DNA from 4 places in the Lysinibacillus sp. 10T31 genome. Region 3 is predicted to be linked to each of the others. Evidence: riboswitches for the same ligand, from Rfam matches in the RefSeq annotation. Region 3 holds a riboswitch; each other region holds the start of a gene.

The links. A riboswitch is a leader RNA that binds a small molecule or an ion and turns the genes downstream of it on or off. The one in region 3 is predicted to bind cobalamin.
Region 1: another riboswitch for cobalamin. It lies ahead of mmgD (citrate synthase); the one in region 3 lies ahead of AC1DCY_RS10595 (ribonucleoside-diphosphate reductase subunit alpha).
Region 2: another riboswitch for cobalamin. It lies ahead of cobT (nicotinate-nucleotide--dimethylbenzimidazole phosphoribosyltransferase); the one in region 3 lies ahead of AC1DCY_RS10595 (ribonucleoside-diphosphate reductase subunit alpha).
Region 4: another riboswitch for cobalamin. It lies ahead of AC1DCY_RS08690 (hypothetical protein); the one in region 3 lies ahead of AC1DCY_RS10595 (ribonucleoside-diphosphate reductase subunit alpha).

The regions. Positions count from the first base shown of each region.
Region 1 covers NZ_JBFTHS010000012.1:82,855-87,276, reverse strand. The annotation lists gene AC1DCY_RS09245 (bifunctional 2-methylcitrate dehydratase/aconitate hydratase) at 1-638, opposite strand, end outside; gene mmgD (citrate synthase) at 736-1,857, opposite strand; cobalamin riboswitch at 2,051-2,245, opposite strand; gene AC1DCY_RS09235 (NUDIX hydrolase) at 2,496-2,975, shown strand; partial or broken gene AC1DCY_RS09230 (helix-turn-helix domain-containing protein) at 3,013-3,312, opposite strand; gene AC1DCY_RS09225 (hypothetical protein) at 4,030-4,311, opposite strand; gene AC1DCY_RS09220 (SHOCT-like domain-containing protein) at 4,322-4,422, opposite strand, start outside.
Region 2 covers NZ_JBFTHS010000035.1:42,552-46,973, forward strand. The annotation lists gene skfA (sporulation killing factor) at 1-148, opposite strand, end outside; gene AC1DCY_RS18910 (response regulator transcription factor) at 417-611, shown strand; gene cobT (nicotinate-nucleotide--dimethylbenzimidazole phosphoribosyltransferase) at 714-1,766, opposite strand; cobalamin riboswitch at 1,881-2,057, opposite strand; gene AC1DCY_RS18920 (DMT family transporter) at 2,199-3,068, opposite strand; gene AC1DCY_RS18925 (rhodanese-like domain-containing protein) at 3,332-3,634, opposite strand; gene hfq (RNA chaperone Hfq) at 3,734-3,964, opposite strand; gene miaA (tRNA (adenosine(37)-N6)-dimethylallyltransferase MiaA) at 4,055-4,422, opposite strand, start outside.
Region 3 covers NZ_JBFTHS010000015.1:20,781-25,202, forward strand. The annotation lists gene cobS (adenosylcobinamide-GDP ribazoletransferase) at 1-104, shown strand, start outside; gene AC1DCY_RS10575 (histidine phosphatase family protein) at 77-676, shown strand; gene AC1DCY_RS10580 (bifunctional adenosylcobinamide kinase/adenosylcobinamide-phosphate guanylyltransferase) at 625-1,017, shown strand; gene AC1DCY_RS10585 (ECF transporter S component) at 1,354-1,848, shown strand; gene AC1DCY_RS10590 (hypothetical protein) at 1,845-2,528, shown strand; cobalamin riboswitch at 2,638-2,825, shown strand; gene AC1DCY_RS10595 (ribonucleoside-diphosphate reductase subunit alpha) at 2,989-4,422, shown strand, end outside.
Region 4 covers NZ_JBFTHS010000011.1:82,152-86,573, reverse strand. The annotation lists gene AC1DCY_RS08700 (class I adenylate-forming enzyme family protein) at 1-738, shown strand, start outside; gene AC1DCY_RS08695 (acyl-CoA dehydrogenase family protein) at 740-2,407, shown strand; cobalamin riboswitch at 2,494-2,676, shown strand; gene AC1DCY_RS08690 (hypothetical protein) at 2,705-2,935, shown strand; gene AC1DCY_RS08685 (ABC transporter substrate-binding protein) at 3,069-4,034, shown strand; gene AC1DCY_RS08680 (FecCD family ABC transporter permease) at 4,031-4,422, shown strand, end outside.

The sequences.
Region 1 (4,422 bases), on a different contig from region 3:
GGTGCATGTCGATATGTTCGTAGGCTTGAATTATCAATCCAAGCATTGGACAATGCATTAATAATTTCTTGATGAGAGCCACCTAATGCCTTTGTCACAACAGCTGTTGTCGCAATTTTGACAAACAGAACATGATCTAAACCTACACGATTTAAGCTGTTTTCTAGTGCTAGAATGCCTTGTATTTCATGGGCTTGTATCATCATTTCTAAAACGTCTTTCATTTTAAGAGGCTCTTTACCTTCTGCAATACGTACGCGACTCAAATAATCCGCAACAGCTAAAATGCCACCTAAATTATCTGAAGGATGTCCCCATTCAGCCGCAAGCCAAGTATCGTTATAATCCAACCAACGAATCATACAACCGATATTGAAGGCGCCTCTTACTGGATCAAGAACATAGGAAGTTCCCGGAACACGTGTACCATTAGGGACGACTGTACCTGGTACTACTGGACCAAGAAGTTTCGTACACTCAGGATATTGCAAGGCCAAAATGCCACAACCTAAAGTATCCAATAAAACATAACGTGCTGTTTCGTATGCTTCTTCACTTGTAATCGTTGTATTTAAAACGTAATCGGCTATATCAGTTAGTAATTGATCTGTCTTAGATATTTCATTTGTTTTAATCATCTATATCTTCCTCTCAGGCATAAATTTGATATACTAGTATACTGATGGACATTGTTCAGAATGCCCATCAGCTCTATGGCGAGTTGTTAAAACTTGATTATACCGATAATTCTTCAAGGTTATGACGCTCGCCAATATAATTGACACGAGGTCTAAATAATCTATTATTGTCATGCTGCTCTATCACATGAGCACATAAGCCGATAGTTCGTGAGCCGAAGAAGATTGGCGTATAAATTTCGATCGGCAAACCAAGCATGTAGTACACTGGTGCTGCATAATAATCTAAATTTGGGTACAACCCTTTTTTCTGTACCATTACTTTTTCACCAGCTTCACACATGTGATATAAGCGGTCATCCCCTTGCTCCAAACATAATTTGTACAAAGCCTCTTTCATAATTTGCGCTCTTGGGTCCATCTTTTTCATATATACACGGTGCCCAAAGCCCATAATCTTTTCTTTATTTTGTAGTTTGTTTTCCAGCAATGTTTCAAAGCCTTCAACTGTTTTGGCTTCAAGAAGCATATACATCACCGCCTCGTTTGCCCCGCCATGTAAATTACCTTTCAATGATGCGACAGCCCCAGTTAGAGCACCATACAAATCAGATTGTGTAGAAGCAATAACACGAGCCGTAAACGTAGAATTTGGCATCTCATGCTCACTATATAAAACGAGTGACTGATCAAAGATTCCTTCTTCTAACGCAGTTGGTTTTCTGCCAGTAATCATGTAATAAAAATTTGCACTATAGGAAAGCTGGCTATCAGGCTCCACGATATCTTGACCATTTAATACACGATAGCTATTTGCTACGATGTTGGGCATACCACCTAAAAGTCTATATGCTCTCGTCAAATTCATTTCAGTAGAACGATCGTTGATGTGCTGATCATAGCCTGCTAAAACAGAAATCCCAGTTCTAAGCCCATCCATAGCATGTGTCCCATTAGGCAATAACTTGAAAATTTGAAAAATCTCTTGTGGAACCTGATAATTAGATTTCAACTTGTCCTGTAAATCAGTCCGTTGCTCGATAGTTGGTATTTCTCCATGCAACAATAAGTAAACAATGTCTAAGTACGAATATCTCTGTGATATTTCAATCAAATCATAACCCCTTATTACAATTTGACTTCCTACAGTGTCTAAAAAAGATAGCTTTGTTTCAGCGGCAATGATGCCATCAAGACCTGGTGAATAATTTAACTCCATTCATTACAACCCCTTTGTTTAATTATTCTTGAAAGCGTTACCATTCAAACACGAAAGAACAACAAAAAAACAACTTCTACCCCTTTGAGAAGTTGTTAATCTACAAAAGCATGACAAAGCAAATAAACAGTGAATTTACATGAATTCACAAAGATCATGCAGTAGCTAACACCTCCCTATCCTCGTAGGTCAATTGATGCTTACCTTAGTGGCAGGTCTCCTGACTTATGATCAACGCTACGATAACACCTTCCCATTTTGACAAACAAAACAGTGGCCTTGTTATCGAACTCCTAAATACAGTTGCGGGACAGTGTTGGACTCTCACCAACTTCCCTTTTAATCAAATGGAATCAAAACCATTTGAACCACCAAAATTTAGCATATTCAATTTGTCTTTTTACCTTAACATATAGTTTTCAAAACAATCAATATAGTCGGAATTCAAAAAAACTTGATCATAATAAGCTATTTTTCATTTTTAAAGAACTATTCTATGTTTTTAAGCACTATTTCGTACAAAAAAAGATTGTTAATCAATACCAATGAAGCTATTTTTATTATTTGTGAGTAAAATAGAGGATTCATATTTTGAAAAAGCGAATATATTTTTTAATGAAAAGTATTAGGGGGCGAATATGGGGTATATTTCAGAATTAAGGAAACTTATCGGTAGTAGACCAATTATAAGCATCGGAGCGACAATTCTTGTGATAAACGATGATAAGAAAATTCTCTTTCAACATCGTTCGGATACGTTGGATTGGGGATTACCTGGGGGCTCGATGGAACTAAACGAAACTTTAGAAGAAGTTGCTAGCCGTGAGCTCTATGAAGAAACAGGACTCGTGGCCAATGAATTTGACTTGATTGGTGTTTTTTCGGGACCAGATTATTATTTCCAATATCCAAATGGGGATGAAGTCTATACAGTCATTCATCTTTATGTTGCTAAAAATGTAAGTGGTGTATTGGAGAAAAAGGATGATGAGAGTTTGAACCTTGCATATTTCGGTGAAAATGAGCTCCCAGATAATATGGAAAAGAGAACAAAAAATCTATTAGACAATCTAGAGGATAAATTGTGGGATTTAGGTAGTTCTTTTGCAAGTAAATAAACATTTGCTACGGATCCTACGCCTGATTGGAACGTTGCCGGCATTGATCAACTACATCATCAAAGGGCTTGTTGCTAAAATCCTCAGCCAGCCGTTGGTATGTTTTCTTTATATCTTTTTTTGTCATTTGCGGGAGGTAGCCAATGAGTTCATCAATGCTTATATTAAAATAGGTTGCCAATTGTGGTAGCAGGGTGATATCCGGATAGCTTTGAGCCGTCTCCCATTTGGAAACGGAAGCCTTTGATACACCGACATACTCAGCAAGTTTATCTTGTGTAATACCTTTTTCTTTTCTATTTGCTGAAATAGCTTTTGCAATACTTATTTCTCTCATCATTTTCACTCCCTATACTATTATTAAAATGCATTTTATCGTCAATTCCAATGGAGTTATATTTTATTTTAGTAGAAAAAATCAACCACAAGGCAACAAATCTAGTGATACACAAAATCCATTTCAGCATTTGTAAACACTTTTTGTATATTGCTATAGTGAATATTTTTCAAATGACATAACCAATACAATAACACTATATTCTCTTATCCTACGGTTCGAACAATACTTGAATGGAGTGTAATTTACGGTCTTACTATTTTGTACATATAAATGGTTGATGGGGGTTTTTTAACTACATCCTAAAATTGAAGAAATAATAATGTTCTAATGAATGGTCATTTCAAACAGGGTAAGCTTAACTTAGTTGTAACGACTTAATAAAACTAAAGTTTGTTAAGTTCCACAGTCATTACATATAGATTACCCAGAAAAGTAAAAATACTTGACCAGACAAACCGTCGCCCCAGTATTAAACTGGGGTTTTTTGTTTTTTTCTAATCAAGTATAAGCTTTTCGGAACCGCCATCTGTCATACAAAAAAGATTCTTTTGATTCATACCTCCGGAGTACCGAATGGCATCAAAAGAATCCTTTTATTGTATTTTGTATATACAATTTAAATTATTATAAAGTAAAAGCTAATTTTCTCTGTATTGTAAGCGAGAAAATTAGCTTAATCTTCATAATATCAATCTGTTGGTCGGTGTATTCTAATTATAGTCTAACCTTAACCTCAGTACCGTCCTTAGCTTTGACATCAACTAGCACGATCCCCTTATAATTCTTCAGTTCCTTAACGATAGGCTTTAGCGTTTTTTTGTCTATTAGCGGAAAGGCAAAGTCTACTTTTTTTCTTTCGAAGTGCTTTTTTGTCCATTTGTTTGCACATTGCTGAACAAATTTTGAAGACAAAATTGAAATAGCAATGTTTAGAAAAGCATATGGAACTGGTAGGGTAAACCGAACGTCTTTTGTTTTCACTTTCACATGCATCATAAGCAAATCACTATTCAATGATGACCGAAACGGTATCCCCGTTAGCCGATTTAATATCAACAATTTGGCCATCTAATTCGTTTTCGATTGCTTCTAGAATAAGGTTTATGT
Region 2 (4,422 bases), on a different contig from region 3:
CAGGTGGCATACAAACCCTAGTAAGAGGTATAGAATGTGCAGCCCAGCAAGCAGCGCAGCCAACAGATTTAACTAGCGGTCTTATCGTCTGTTTTCCAGCTGCTGAATGCGTTGATTCCCAATTTTTCTTGTTTTCATCTGACTTCATAGGAACACCTCCTCTATACTTTATACAAAACAATAGACCTGACATATTTTTATAAATATTAAATATCTCGCAGCCATTCTGCTTTGTAGTTTACAATCTAGCATAAAAAAAAAAAAAAAAATCCGTATTTCACGACATATAAATTCAATTTTCACAATTTTGTAATTTTTTTAAATGTAAAATGATTAAACCATGTACAAAATATAGGTTAATAAATATATCTATGCTAATGTATGGTTATATAAATTAAAAATGGGAGTGTTTGTATATGGTTAGACTTACACCAAAAGAGTATGAAGTATTGCAACGTGTCGCAGAGGATAAAACAAATAGTGAGATTAGTGAAGAATTAGGCATTGGAAAAAGAACTGTAGAGCATCACATATCCTCCATTATTCAGAAGTTTGGAGTAGAATCTCGTGTGGGAGCTGTTGTTACAGCGATTAAAAAAGGACTTCTGTAAAGATTTGCTTTCGAACTATGTAAGGCAAGCTTAAGACTCCCAGAATGCAGGAGGGAGTCTAGCTACCTATAAATAATCAGCGAGGGCCATTGACATTTCACTTTATTTTAATAGCTGCATAGCTTCCTCTAATGTAGTCATGTTTTTCATCATAGAGCATGCTGCGTCCAAAATAGGAAATGCTAAAGCTGCACCAGAGCCTTCACCCAATCGCATATTCATTTGTAGCATCGGTTCAATTCCGAGCATTTCAGCGGCAATTTTTGCACCTGGTTCTTCAGAGGCATGAGAAGGAATAATATAGTCTTTGACGTTTGGCTCAAGTTCGTATGCAATAAGAGCTGCAATAGTAGAAATAAAGCCATCAATAACAACTGGTTTTCGATGTGCGGCGGCAGCAAGTATTACTCCTGCCATAGCGCCTATTTCTAGCCCTCCAACTTTTGCAAGAATATCAATAGCATCATGACGATTTGGTTTATTTAATGCAATAGCATTGTAAATAACCTCTACTTTATGTGCAATCCCTCCTGGTCCAACTCCTGCACCGAAGCCTGTCACTTCATTCGGATGACACTCGTGAAGAACCGATAATATAGCAGCACTAGGTGTTGTATTACCGATACCCATTTCACCTGTCCCGAGTACATTTATCCCTTTTTTAACTTCTTCCGTAGCTACTTCAATTCCCACTTCAATGGATTGAATGGCTTCTTCCCTTGTCATAGCAGGTCCTTTTGCCATATTGTCCGTACCATATTTAATCTTTTTAATGATGACTCCAGCATCATGCGGAATATCCTCTTTTACGCCAACATCTACTGTGACAATTTTTGCATCTGTGATTTTTGCAATAGCACAGACACCAGTCCCTCCTCTAGGAAAATTTAATGTTTGAAAGACCGTCACATTTTGTGGATTAGGTGTTACCCCTTCATCACAAACACCATGATCTGCTGCACAGACAATTATCGCCTTATTATCAATCGCAGGAAATAGGTCTCCTGTAATTCCGGATAGTTGCACAGCAAGGGTCTCCAGTTTCCCCAAGCTTCCAGGAGGCTTGCAAAGTGCATCTATGCGTTCCCTTGCCTTCTCCATCATTTTGTTGTCAGCACTTTGAATGTTTTGAATCGTCTGTTGTAATAATTGCATGAAAATTTCCCCTTTCTTTTTTGCCCTTGTTACTCGAAGAATGATTTAGAGAAAAAAATAAAAAGCCTGTAGTTTATTCCATAACAAATAAACTACAGACTTTTCCATCGTCTATATAACCGAAGCAGATAGGCAGGTCTCCTGGCTCAATTTCAACATTTCATAGAACCTTCCCAGCACGATGCTAGTGGCATTCTCTATGAAACTCCCTTTTACAGTGGTGGGACCGCTAAAGCTTTTCACTTTATTCCCTATTCTCCCGCAATGGGCACCTAATGCTTTTATGTAATTACTTTAAATCTACGGCAAAGTGGTTTTTGTGTCAATGTTTTAATTTTTTAGAAAACATCACATACAATTAAAGAAGTGTTCCAACATGCCACAAAAATACTTCTAAATTTGGATGTCTGCAAGGGGTTTCTTGTTCGTTTACTACTGTGAAATTCGCTTTGTTTTATCTATTTCACTCAGAAATGTTGCGCCGAGTAATAGAATAGCTCCTATTATTTGTAGGGTCGCCATTTTCTCTCCTATAATCATCGTCGAAATCACTAATGATGTGAGTGGATCAATATAGCTTAAAATAGCTATACTTTGCCCTTTTAGATGACGCATTCCGAAAAAGAACAGAAGGAAGCCGATTCCAGCATGGACAATGCCCAATGCAATAAGTAAACTAAATGATTTTATATCGATTTGCATGACTTGAAACCCATTGGTCCCCAAAAGATAAAGCGCAAGGAATAACGCTGCTAAAGCAAGCTGAATAATCGCATTATCAGGTTCTTTTAATCCACGGATATATTTATTGGTGAATGTGACTATTGTATAGAAATAAGCTGCAACAAGCCCATATACAATACCGATATAATGTTCGCTCGTTTCGGTAGTTTGACTTTGAACGATAAAATACAGACCTACAAGAGCAACACAAACATAAAAAATTTTTCTTAATAATATTTTCTCTTTTAACACTATAGGTGACAAACAAATCACTAGTACTGGCGCGAAATAGTAGCTTAGAGCTGCATTTGCGATAGTTGTTTCCTTGTACGCTTGGAAAAGGAAAATCCAATTGCCGCATAAGGCAAAGCTCGAAAGTACCAATGGCCATTTATTTTGCAAAATAGTTGTTTTCGAAAACCTTTCTTTTTTAGATAGGAAAATCAAAAGTAAAAAACAAGAGCCAATGAGACTCATCCAAAAGGCAATTTCACTTGAAGGCAACTTAATGTATTTTGCAAAAACACCTACAGCTCTAAAAATAATCATCGATAATATAAAAGATAGTTTTCCGCTCATTTCTAATTCCTACTTTCTACATGTATATAGTCTTCGATATACAGTAGAATCTATCGAGAATTAGCAAGCTTTTATTGAATGCCTAAACAGCAGATTCTACTGTAAAGACATTGTTGGGGGTGCTATTGTCTGATACATACTAATCCCTCCTTGCACGTTGCTATCATAACACATTTTTACCAAATAATAGCGAACCACTTTAATCTTTCACCACCCGATTGTATAAGAAAAACCCTCGTATAAACGAGGGTTTCAATCGAACATTATTTAAATTCTAACTCTCCATCATAAGCAAGCATGCCGCCTTCAAGGTTTGTTACGTCAAAGCCTTGAGCTTCTAGGTATGCACAAGCATTTGCTGAACGACCGCCAGCCTTGCAAACGATAATGTATGGCTTAGAAGCATCTAATTCACCTAAGCGCTCAGGGATTGTCCCAAGAGCAATGTGTTGAGCACCAGGGATCATGCCTTGTGCTACCTCATCATCTTCACGAACATCAATAATATATAGGTCTTCGTTCGCATCTAATAGTTCTAATATTTCTGTTGTATCCATAGTTTTCATCTGTGTAGTCCTCCAATATGTCGATTTCCTCTTACATTATAGCCTGTAGGCAAAAAAACAGCTAGTGTCATGAACACTAACTGTTTTACTATAATGTTTCTATTCTTCTGTCTCTAAAAAATCTACTTGCTTTGCTGGAACAAATGTAGAAATAGCATGTTTGTAAATAAGGTGTTGCTTGCTTTCAGCATCTAGTAATAGTACTGTAAAATTATCATAAGATTTCACAGTTCCTTTTAACTGAAATCCATTTAATAAAAACACAGTTACAAAAACATTGTTTTTACGTAGATGGTTTAAGAATGTATCTTGCAAGTTAATTGATTTCATCAAAATGCCTCCTTATACTCTCTTTCTACCTCTTCATTCCTATAGTAGCATGTTCTACCAATTTGGCAATTAGTAATTTTTAGAAATTAATTAAAGTATTTCGTCATTATTAACAAAATATACATCCATTTTGTTTCGGAAGTATGTTAGTTGTCTTTTCGCATAGCGGCGAGAATTTTGCTTTAAACTATCAATGGCTTCTTCTAAAGAACATTTTCCATCTAGGTAATCATATAATTCCTTGTAGCCGATTGCTTGGATTGACTGCACACCTCGTAAATTTTGCTGCCATAAACCTTTTACTTCTTCTAAAAGCCCTTTTTCCATCATTATATCGACACGAAGGTTAATACGATCATAGAGCACTTCACGTGACATATTTTGCCCAAGCCCTATAATCACATGATTATAAAGTGGAACTTCTCCACGATTTTGAGCTTCGGATGCCTTTGAAACGC
Region 3 (4,422 bases):
AATTTACAGTCCGCAACTTTGGGGGCGTTTCTGGAGATTTACTCGGTGCTTCAATTGAAGGAATGGAGGTTGTCCTGTGGGTGACGTTGTTATTGTGCGCTTAATGAGACATGCACCAACAAAGGAAAATTTGGAGAAGCGGTATATCGGCTGGACAGATTCTGCATTAGCCGATGCATCTTTACTGACTATTGTAGATAAAAATGTCACGAAGGTGTATGGTAGCGATTTGCTACGCTGTAGAGAAACAGCTGCCCATTATTTTCCGAATGCAACATACTTGTCTGATAGGAGATTTCGAGAGTCGAACTTCGGAGAATTTGAAGGCCGCACATATGAGGACTTAAAATCCGATAGTCGTTATTGTGCATGGTTAGATGATCCCGTACAGTCACCACCTCCAAAGGGGGAAGGCTTTGATGACTTTTGTGAGCGTGTCATTGAAGGGTTCACGGCATTACCAAAAGATGAAGATGTTTATCATCTCGTTGTACATGGTGGAGTGATTCGAGCACTTCTCGTAGCATTTGCACCAACGGAGCAAACTTTTTGGTCGTATCAAACACTGCATGATAAAATGTTTTCTTTAACATTTACAAGAAAGGCTTGGGAGGAGGGAGCGCGATGCATGTCTTTATCGGAGGAGCCTATAGTGGAAAAACCGACTATGTCATGAAATTGCTTGCAGGTCAAAAAGTTGAGCTAGTAGATGGCGATTTACATGATAGCACTTCTACCTGCGATGTATTAGTTATTAAAAACTTAGAGAAGTGGCTCGTAACACAAGATCTTGAGGATGATGAACCCCTTGTTAGAACCATTTTGACAAGACTAAAGACTCTGGAAGAAAATTGTGCTGTCTATATTATAGTGACCGATATGGGACGTGGAGTTGTGCCTCTGGAAAAACAGTCACGATTATTGCGTGATACATGTGGGCGTTTGTATCAAGCATTATTTGCTGAAGCCGAACAAGTCGTACGCATTTGGTACGGTATCGGGGAACAAATAAAATGATATAGTTTTAAAAAAATTTTATTAGGCTTTTCATTTTGGGGATAAGATTTCCAAGGACGTATGCTTTGTAAATAAGTTGATTGGAGTGGAGGTTGGGCGACTCCTTGGGGATTAGCGATAGAGGAACGAAGGCTAAGTGCATCACATCCTGTGATAACGCCTTCGTGACCAACATCGTGTTGGCCCGAGACCCTGCAGCGCAGCGGATGTTTTCTGTGCGAAAGCGAAGCGGCAGCAACAAAAGCGGCTCATCGGACGCCCCCAGGAAAGCGCCCAACCGGAACGGAAATCAACCCCACGCTATTATAAAAAAATTTAAAGGAAAGAGGAAATGGAATGGATCGACAAAGATTGATGAAATTGACGCTCACGGCCATGGTAGCGGCAATTTGTGCAGTGGGTGCAGTCATTAAAGTTCCAACATTTATTACAACTGCAGCGCTTGACTCTGCACCCGCATTTTTGAGCGTTGTCTTTTTATCTCCAGTATTAGCTGGGGTTGCGGGAGTCATTGGGCATTTTATCTCAGCCTTAACTACTGGCTTCCCACTTGGACCGCTACATATTATTATCGCGGTTGAAATGTTTATTGTTGTATGGGTCTTTGGGGTTATGCATAAAAAAGGAATGCATTTCTGGAAATGGCCTGTGGCACTTGTTTTAAATGGTGTTGTAGCACCTATACCATTTTACTTTATCATTAGCCCAGCATTTTACTGGACGTCACTGACTAGTCTTCCGTTGGCAACACTTATAAATTTAGTAATCGTTGCGATTGCGATGCCAATTCTGTCGAAGGTGTTTGTGCGTAAGGAAGGTCGAGTACATTGAGAAATGCTATAAAAATAGGTGAGCTCATTGCTACAACAGATAATGCCGCAGCAATTGGTGAAAAACCACAAGATGTTGTGTCTGCTTCAGACAAGCTAACGGCATACTTAACTGCGCGTGTTACTTTTTTAGAGCAGCTTGCTGCAAATGCGTTACCAAGCCATATTTTACTCGCTAATTTTTCAGGAGATGCAGCGTGGTCGCGTTATGTTGCAGGCATTCAGCAGGTTTTTGATGAGGTTGGCCATAATTGTCCGCCAATAGACGGTAGCACAGAGTCCAATATGCCGACTTTACAATCAGGATTGTCTATTACGATGCTTGGTGAGCAGCAAAAACGCACAGCAACTAAGCATGAACAGCTTAGCTGGTACACTTATGGACTACCGCTTGTAGGCAATGAAGTCCTTGCGCAGCCTGATAATGTCGCACAGTTGCAACCTATTTTTCAGGCGTGGAAAGAGGGAATCGTGCAGCAAGTATGGCCAGTTGGATCAAAAGGTCTACAAGCCGAATTTACTCGGCTTTTTGGCGAGCAACAGGTCGAAAGTTCGTTAGATGTTGAGAAATCAGCTGGTCCATGTGCAGTAGTTTTGCTAGGAATACAGCCTGAAAAAGAGCAGCTAGCACAAAAAAAATTTCCTAGAAATTTTGAAAAACTACGTAAAACTGCATTGTAATTGGGCTTGCTTCGAGAAAATGTAGCACTTTATAACGTGCAAGGGGCAAAACGCCTATTGCATCAATAAACACAATATGTTAGATTTGTTTAGGAGTTAAACACAATATATAGTATTTTGGACGAGCGGTACCAATATGGTTTAAAAGGGAATTCGGAAAAAGAGTCATCTTAAGCCGAAGCTGTCCCCGCAACTGTAAGTGCTGACAAATGATGAGTAGGCCACTGTGAAAAACGGGAAGGTTATCATTTGGAGGAAGCATGAGCCAGGAGACCTGCCGATATGTTCAAGACAGCAACACATTCTTCGGGGATTGAGAAGTGGAGGCGAGAGATTTGTTCACTTCTTTGTGTGCATGTCCTTCATTTCCATTTCCGATTTTACTGCGATCACGTAACCGATAGATGTTGCGTGATCGCTTTTTGTGTTGTCTGGAGATAGAAAGGGAGAGAATGAGAACATGACAATTCAAATCGAACAGCAAATTGCTAAGCTCAAGAAAAGTTACACGGAGGATGAACTCGAAAGTTTTGTAAGATTATCGGATCGATGGCTACGAAAAAACGATAATGCCACATTTGAAGCATGGGCAGATGCGATGGTTTTACAAACGCTTAGCTTAATTGATGAGGAGGAGCCTTACTGGACATTTGTCGCAGCTCAAATTTATTTAGAAAAACTATATGATCAATTTGCAATGCGCCGTGGAGTTTCAGTAAAGGATGTTTATAAGGTTTTCCCAGAACAATTAGCACACTATACAGAAGCTGGTTTGTATCATGAAAGTTTAACAACAAAATATAGTGAGCAGGAGCTTCAGGAACTTGCTTCTTATTTAGATCCAAGTCGAGATGAGTTGTTTACGTATATTGGCTTAAAAACATTGATGGACCGCTATGTAGTCCGTGATTACACGAAAACACCAGTGGAACTACCACAGGAACGATGGATGGTCATTGCAATGACCCTGATGCAGGATGAAACAGAAAATCGTTTAGAAAAAGTCCGTGAATCTTACTGGGCGATGAGTAATTTATATATGACTGTTGCTACACCAACATTATCAAATGCAGGTAAAACACATGGTCAGCTATCAAGTTGCTTTATCGATACAGTAGATGATAGTTTACAAAGTATTTATGACACGAATACAGATGTCGCAACTTTATCGAAGTACGGCGGTGGTATTGGTGTTTATATGGGGAAAATTCGTAGCCGAGGCTCATCTATTAAAGGTTTTAAAGGTGCATCAAGTGGCGTTTTACCATGGATTAAACAGCTTAACAATACGGCGGTTTCAGTCGATCAGCTTGGGCAACGACAAGGAGCTATTGCTGTCTATCTAGATGTTTGGCATAAAGACATCTTTACGTTTTTAGATTTACGCTTAAACAATGGGGATGAGCGTCTGCGTGCCCATGATATTTTCACAGGGCTGTGCCTACCAGATTTATTTATGGAAACTGTTGAGGCACGTGGGGATTGGCATTTATTTGACCCACATGAAGTACGAGAGGTTATGGGATTCTCACTAGAGGATTTCTACGATGAGAAAAAGGGTGATGGCTCTTTCCGTACTAAATATGCGGAATGTATCGCGAATCCATTGTTAAGTCGTGAAGTCGTACCAGCTATTGATATTATGAAGCGTATTATGCGCTCACAGCTTGAAACAGGCGTACCGTTTATGTTCTATCGAGATGAAGTCAATCGCATGAATCCGAATAAGCATGAAGGAATGGTTTACAGCTCGAACCTGTGCACAGAGATATTCCAAAATATGTCAGCTACTGAGTTCGAATCTATTACCTTAGAGGATGATGTCATCGTAACACGTCGCAAACCTGGAGATTTCGTTGTATGTAACTTATCATCTATTAATTTAGGTAGAGCT
Region 4 (4,422 bases), on a different contig from region 3:
ACTGCCCAACTGCCGAGGTTGCAAACAGCTGATTTATCATCGATGAAATGGTGGGCTTATGGTGGAGCGCCTTTATCACAAAGCGAAGTTCGCCATTTACAAAAAGCTTTCAGAACAGAAAATTTAACGTGTGTCTATGGCTTAACAGAGGCTGGTCCAAACGGTTCAATAATGTTTGGTGAAGAGCATGCAACGAAGGCGGGTAGCGTTGGTCGGCGTGCACCACTTGGAGCAGAGTTGCGTATTATTAACGACAATGGAGAGGATGTCCGTGTTGGTGAAGTAGGAGAAATTGTGATATGCGGTGAGGGCAATATGCTGGGCTATTACAAGGATGATAGTGCAACAAAGGCTGCATTTATAGATGGCTGGCTAAAAACAGGTGACTTAGCTCGCTTAGATGAAGACGGCTTTATTTGGATTGTCGATCGTAAAAAGGATGTTATTTTTTCAGGCGGTGTGAATATTTACCCGAAAGAAATTGAAGATAGTATGTTGAGCTATGAGGGGATATTTGAAGTGGCTGTAATCGGTGTGCCACATCCGGAGTGGGGAGAAACAGTGAAGGCTGTTTATGCCGCTAAAACGGAAATTGTTGTGGACGAACTTAAAGCTTATTTGGAGGAGCATCTTGCTAAATATAAAATTCCACGCATCTTTGAACGTGTGGAAGCGCTACCACGAAATGCATCGGGCAAAATACTAAAACAATCCTTGAAGGGACAAGAGGTGAGATAGCATGAAAGTTTTACAGCAGGAAGATATGAAAACAACAAACTTTTTTAAAGATAATGAGACACTTCATAAAGTTTTAGAAATGATGCTAGATAAAGAGTTTGCGGAATATGCCACACGTGAGTTAACAGATTTCGGTGAGCTTTGTGCTGGAGATATTGATGTGAGAGCCAAACATACGGATAGAGAGGGTGAACCTCGATTACAAAGGTATAATGCCTATGGTGAAGAAGTGTCAGAGATTTGGGTCAATGATGGCTATAAAAAAACAATTGAAGAGACGTACAATACTGGCATTGTCGGCTATGTGCATAAAGATATTCCACAATTAGGTAAAAAGGGTAATTATGTGTATAGCTTTGCTCAAGGCTATATACTATCACATGCTGAACCAGGCTTTTACTGTCCTGTTACTTTAACAATGGCAACGGCTTATTTACTTGATCATTATGCGAGTGATGAGGTGAAGGAGCGCTTTTTACCACATGTTTGTGCAACAGGAGATACAGAGCTATATGAGGGGGCTACATTTTTAACGGAGCGCCAAGGTGGCTCTGATGTTGGGGCGAATGTTGTGGAGGCCAGACAGGATGGCAAGCAGTATCGTTTATATGGGGAAAAATATTTTGCATCTAACGCTGGAATGTGTGGAGTAACCATGGTATTGGCGCGTATGAAAGGGGCTCAGGCAGGCTCAAAGGGCTTAACATTGTTCGCCGTTCCATGGCGAAATGAGGATGGCACAGTTAATAACCTGCGCATTCGGCGTTTAAAGGATAAACTTGGCGTTAGAGCAGTACCTTCTGGTGAGGTGGAATTTGATGGTGCACTAGCATATGTTGTCGGTGACCCGAATAAAGGGATTTACTATATGCTGGAGGCGCTTAATTTATCAAGAATTTGCAATGCGGTTGCTTCTATCGGCATTATGCGCCGCGGTTATTTAGAGGCGAAGCATTATGTGACAAATCGTCATGCCTTTGGTAAACCTTTAACGCAATATCCTATGATTCAGGATTCACTAGGGAAATTCGCTGCCAAGCTTCATGTAGAAGTTGCCGCAGTTTTTGATCTTATTCAGCTGTACGATAAAGTAACTAGTGGGCAGGGGAATAAAGAGGACATCATTTTGAATCGCTTGTATATTGCTATTATGAAAAAAGAAACGGCAGAGCAAGCTGTACATTATGCAAGTGAAGCCATTGAATTACATGGCGGAAACGGCTATATTGAAGATTTTGTTACACCTCGGTTATTACGAGATGCACAGGTACTTACTGTGTGGGAGGGGACTGCGAATATTTTAGCTTTAGAGCTCATTCGTTTAGTTGATAAGTTTCGTGTGCACGAAATGTTTGTTCGTGTCATGGAAGAACGTCTAGAAAAACTAGCTACCAGTCCATTAGTCGAAATTGTCGTGGAGCAATTAGCAACACTAGATTCAACTTTGCAAACATTTAGCCGTTTAGATGATGCAACAAAAACTTTTGAGGCAAAAAAGGTCGCAGAGAAAATGGCGCACTTATATGAAAGTGTTGTAGCAGTCGAATGGGCACAAAGATTCGGTGGCAAATATGAGAAGCTAGCAGATATTTATTTAGAGAACACATGGGCATTACGAGAAATGGGTGCACCAATGAAAACGGTACAGTATTTTTCAGATATCGTCTAATTTCTTTAAGTATGCCGGGCATAATTGATTTGTTTAGAAGTCGTCTCGAATGGAGGCGACTTCTTTCATTTTCATGTATAATACAATCAACTGAATATTATAAAGGTTCTTTACTTAAGTAAAGTGAAAAGGGAAATCGGTGTAATTCCGATGCGGTCCCGCCACTGTATGTGTGAGTTTTTTCAATCTGCGCCACTGAAAATTTCGGGAAGGCTTGAAAAAGCGTATGGAGCACGAGCCAGGAGACCTGCCTTTATAGAAAACACGTTGTAGCCTACGAGGATAGGATGGTGGATTTTGTATATGTATTTTTGTGCAAATTTGACCCCCTCATTGTTTTATGATGAGGGGTATTTGTTTTGGAAGATGAATGTCGATAAATTTGAAAACATGGGCGATAAATTCACAATGTTAGGTGATAAACTCAAAAAGTTAGGCGATAAATTCACAATGTTGGGTGATAAACTCAAAAAGTTGGGCGATAAATTCACAATGTTAGGTGATAAACTCAAAAACTTGGGGAGATAAACTCAACATGTTGGCTGGAAGTTCGCAATGCTGATGATAACCCCGAAATGTTAGGCGATAAAAAACTAAAATGTATCGATCAATCAGAAAAACAATCAAAACTATACGCGCAAATAGACTAAGGAGGATTCACATGAAGAAAATTTGGAAAATAGGGTTATCAGCATTTTTAGCTATTGGCTTACTTGCTGCATGTAATACAAAAGAGGCGACAAATGAAAAGCCGTCATCTTCTGAGCAACAAGAGACATCAAAAGTAGATCAAGCAACATTCCCAATGACGATAACGGATGCTACTGGCAAGGAAATTACGCTTGAAGCACCGCCTGAAAAAATTGTCTCACTCATTCCGAGTAACACAGAAATTTTATTTGGCCTTGGCTTAAATAATGAAATAGTTGGCGTGACAGATAATGATGATTATCCACCAGAGGCTACTAAAAAAGATAAGGTTGGCGGTATAGATTATAATATTGAACAAATTATTGCGTTAACGCCAGATATCGTTTTTGCACATGTATCGGGTATGAGTTATTCAAAAGGAGCAATTGAACAGCTTGAGGCTGCCGGTGTGAAAGTATTTGTTGTAGCGGATGCAAAAAACTTTAATGAAACTTACACAACGATTGAACAGCTTGGTCGTGCAACGGGGAAACTAGAAGAGGCTAAAAAAATAGTCGCAAATATGAAGGCAAAAGTTGAAGAAGTTGAAACAAAACTTAAGGGTGTTGAGCCAAAGAAAGTCTTTGTAGAATCGTCTGATGAGCCACAGGTTTATACAGCTGGTAAAGGTACATTTATGAATGAAATGCTAGAAATGATTCATGCTGAAAATGTAGCAGCAGATGTAAATGGCTGGTATCCAATTGAAGCTGAACAAATTATTGCGAAAAATCCAGATGTCATTGTTGTGGCATATAATTATGTACCGAATATTTTAACGAAAATTCCACAACGTCCAGGCTTTGAGACAATAACTGCCGTAAAAAATAAGGCTATTGTACAAGTGGATGAAAGTACGACAAGTCGTCAAGGTCCTCGGTTAGCAGATGGTTTTGAGGAATTAGCAAAGGCCGTTTACCCAGAGGCGTTTAAATGAGTAAAACAATTGCAGCCTATGTAACAGCAATTACGCTTTTAATCATTAGCATCTGGTGTGGTGTAGCGATAGGCTCAGTTCATATTCCATTAGAAGTATTGTGGAATAGGGCGGCTGATGAAACAGCTGCCAATATTTTATGGAAGATTCGTTTACCTCGAGTGATGCTAGCAGGGCTTGTAGGGGCATCACTTGCAATTGCAGGGGCAGCTTTTCAAGGCCTATTAAAAAATCCTTTGGCTGATCCTTATACGTTAGGTGTTTCCTCTGGTGCATCAGTGGGCGCAGTGATGACGATTTTCTTTAGTGTGTCAATACCTGTAATCGGTCATTTTACATTGCCAACCTTTAGTATGATAGGTGCCATATTAACGATGTTTGCTGTTAT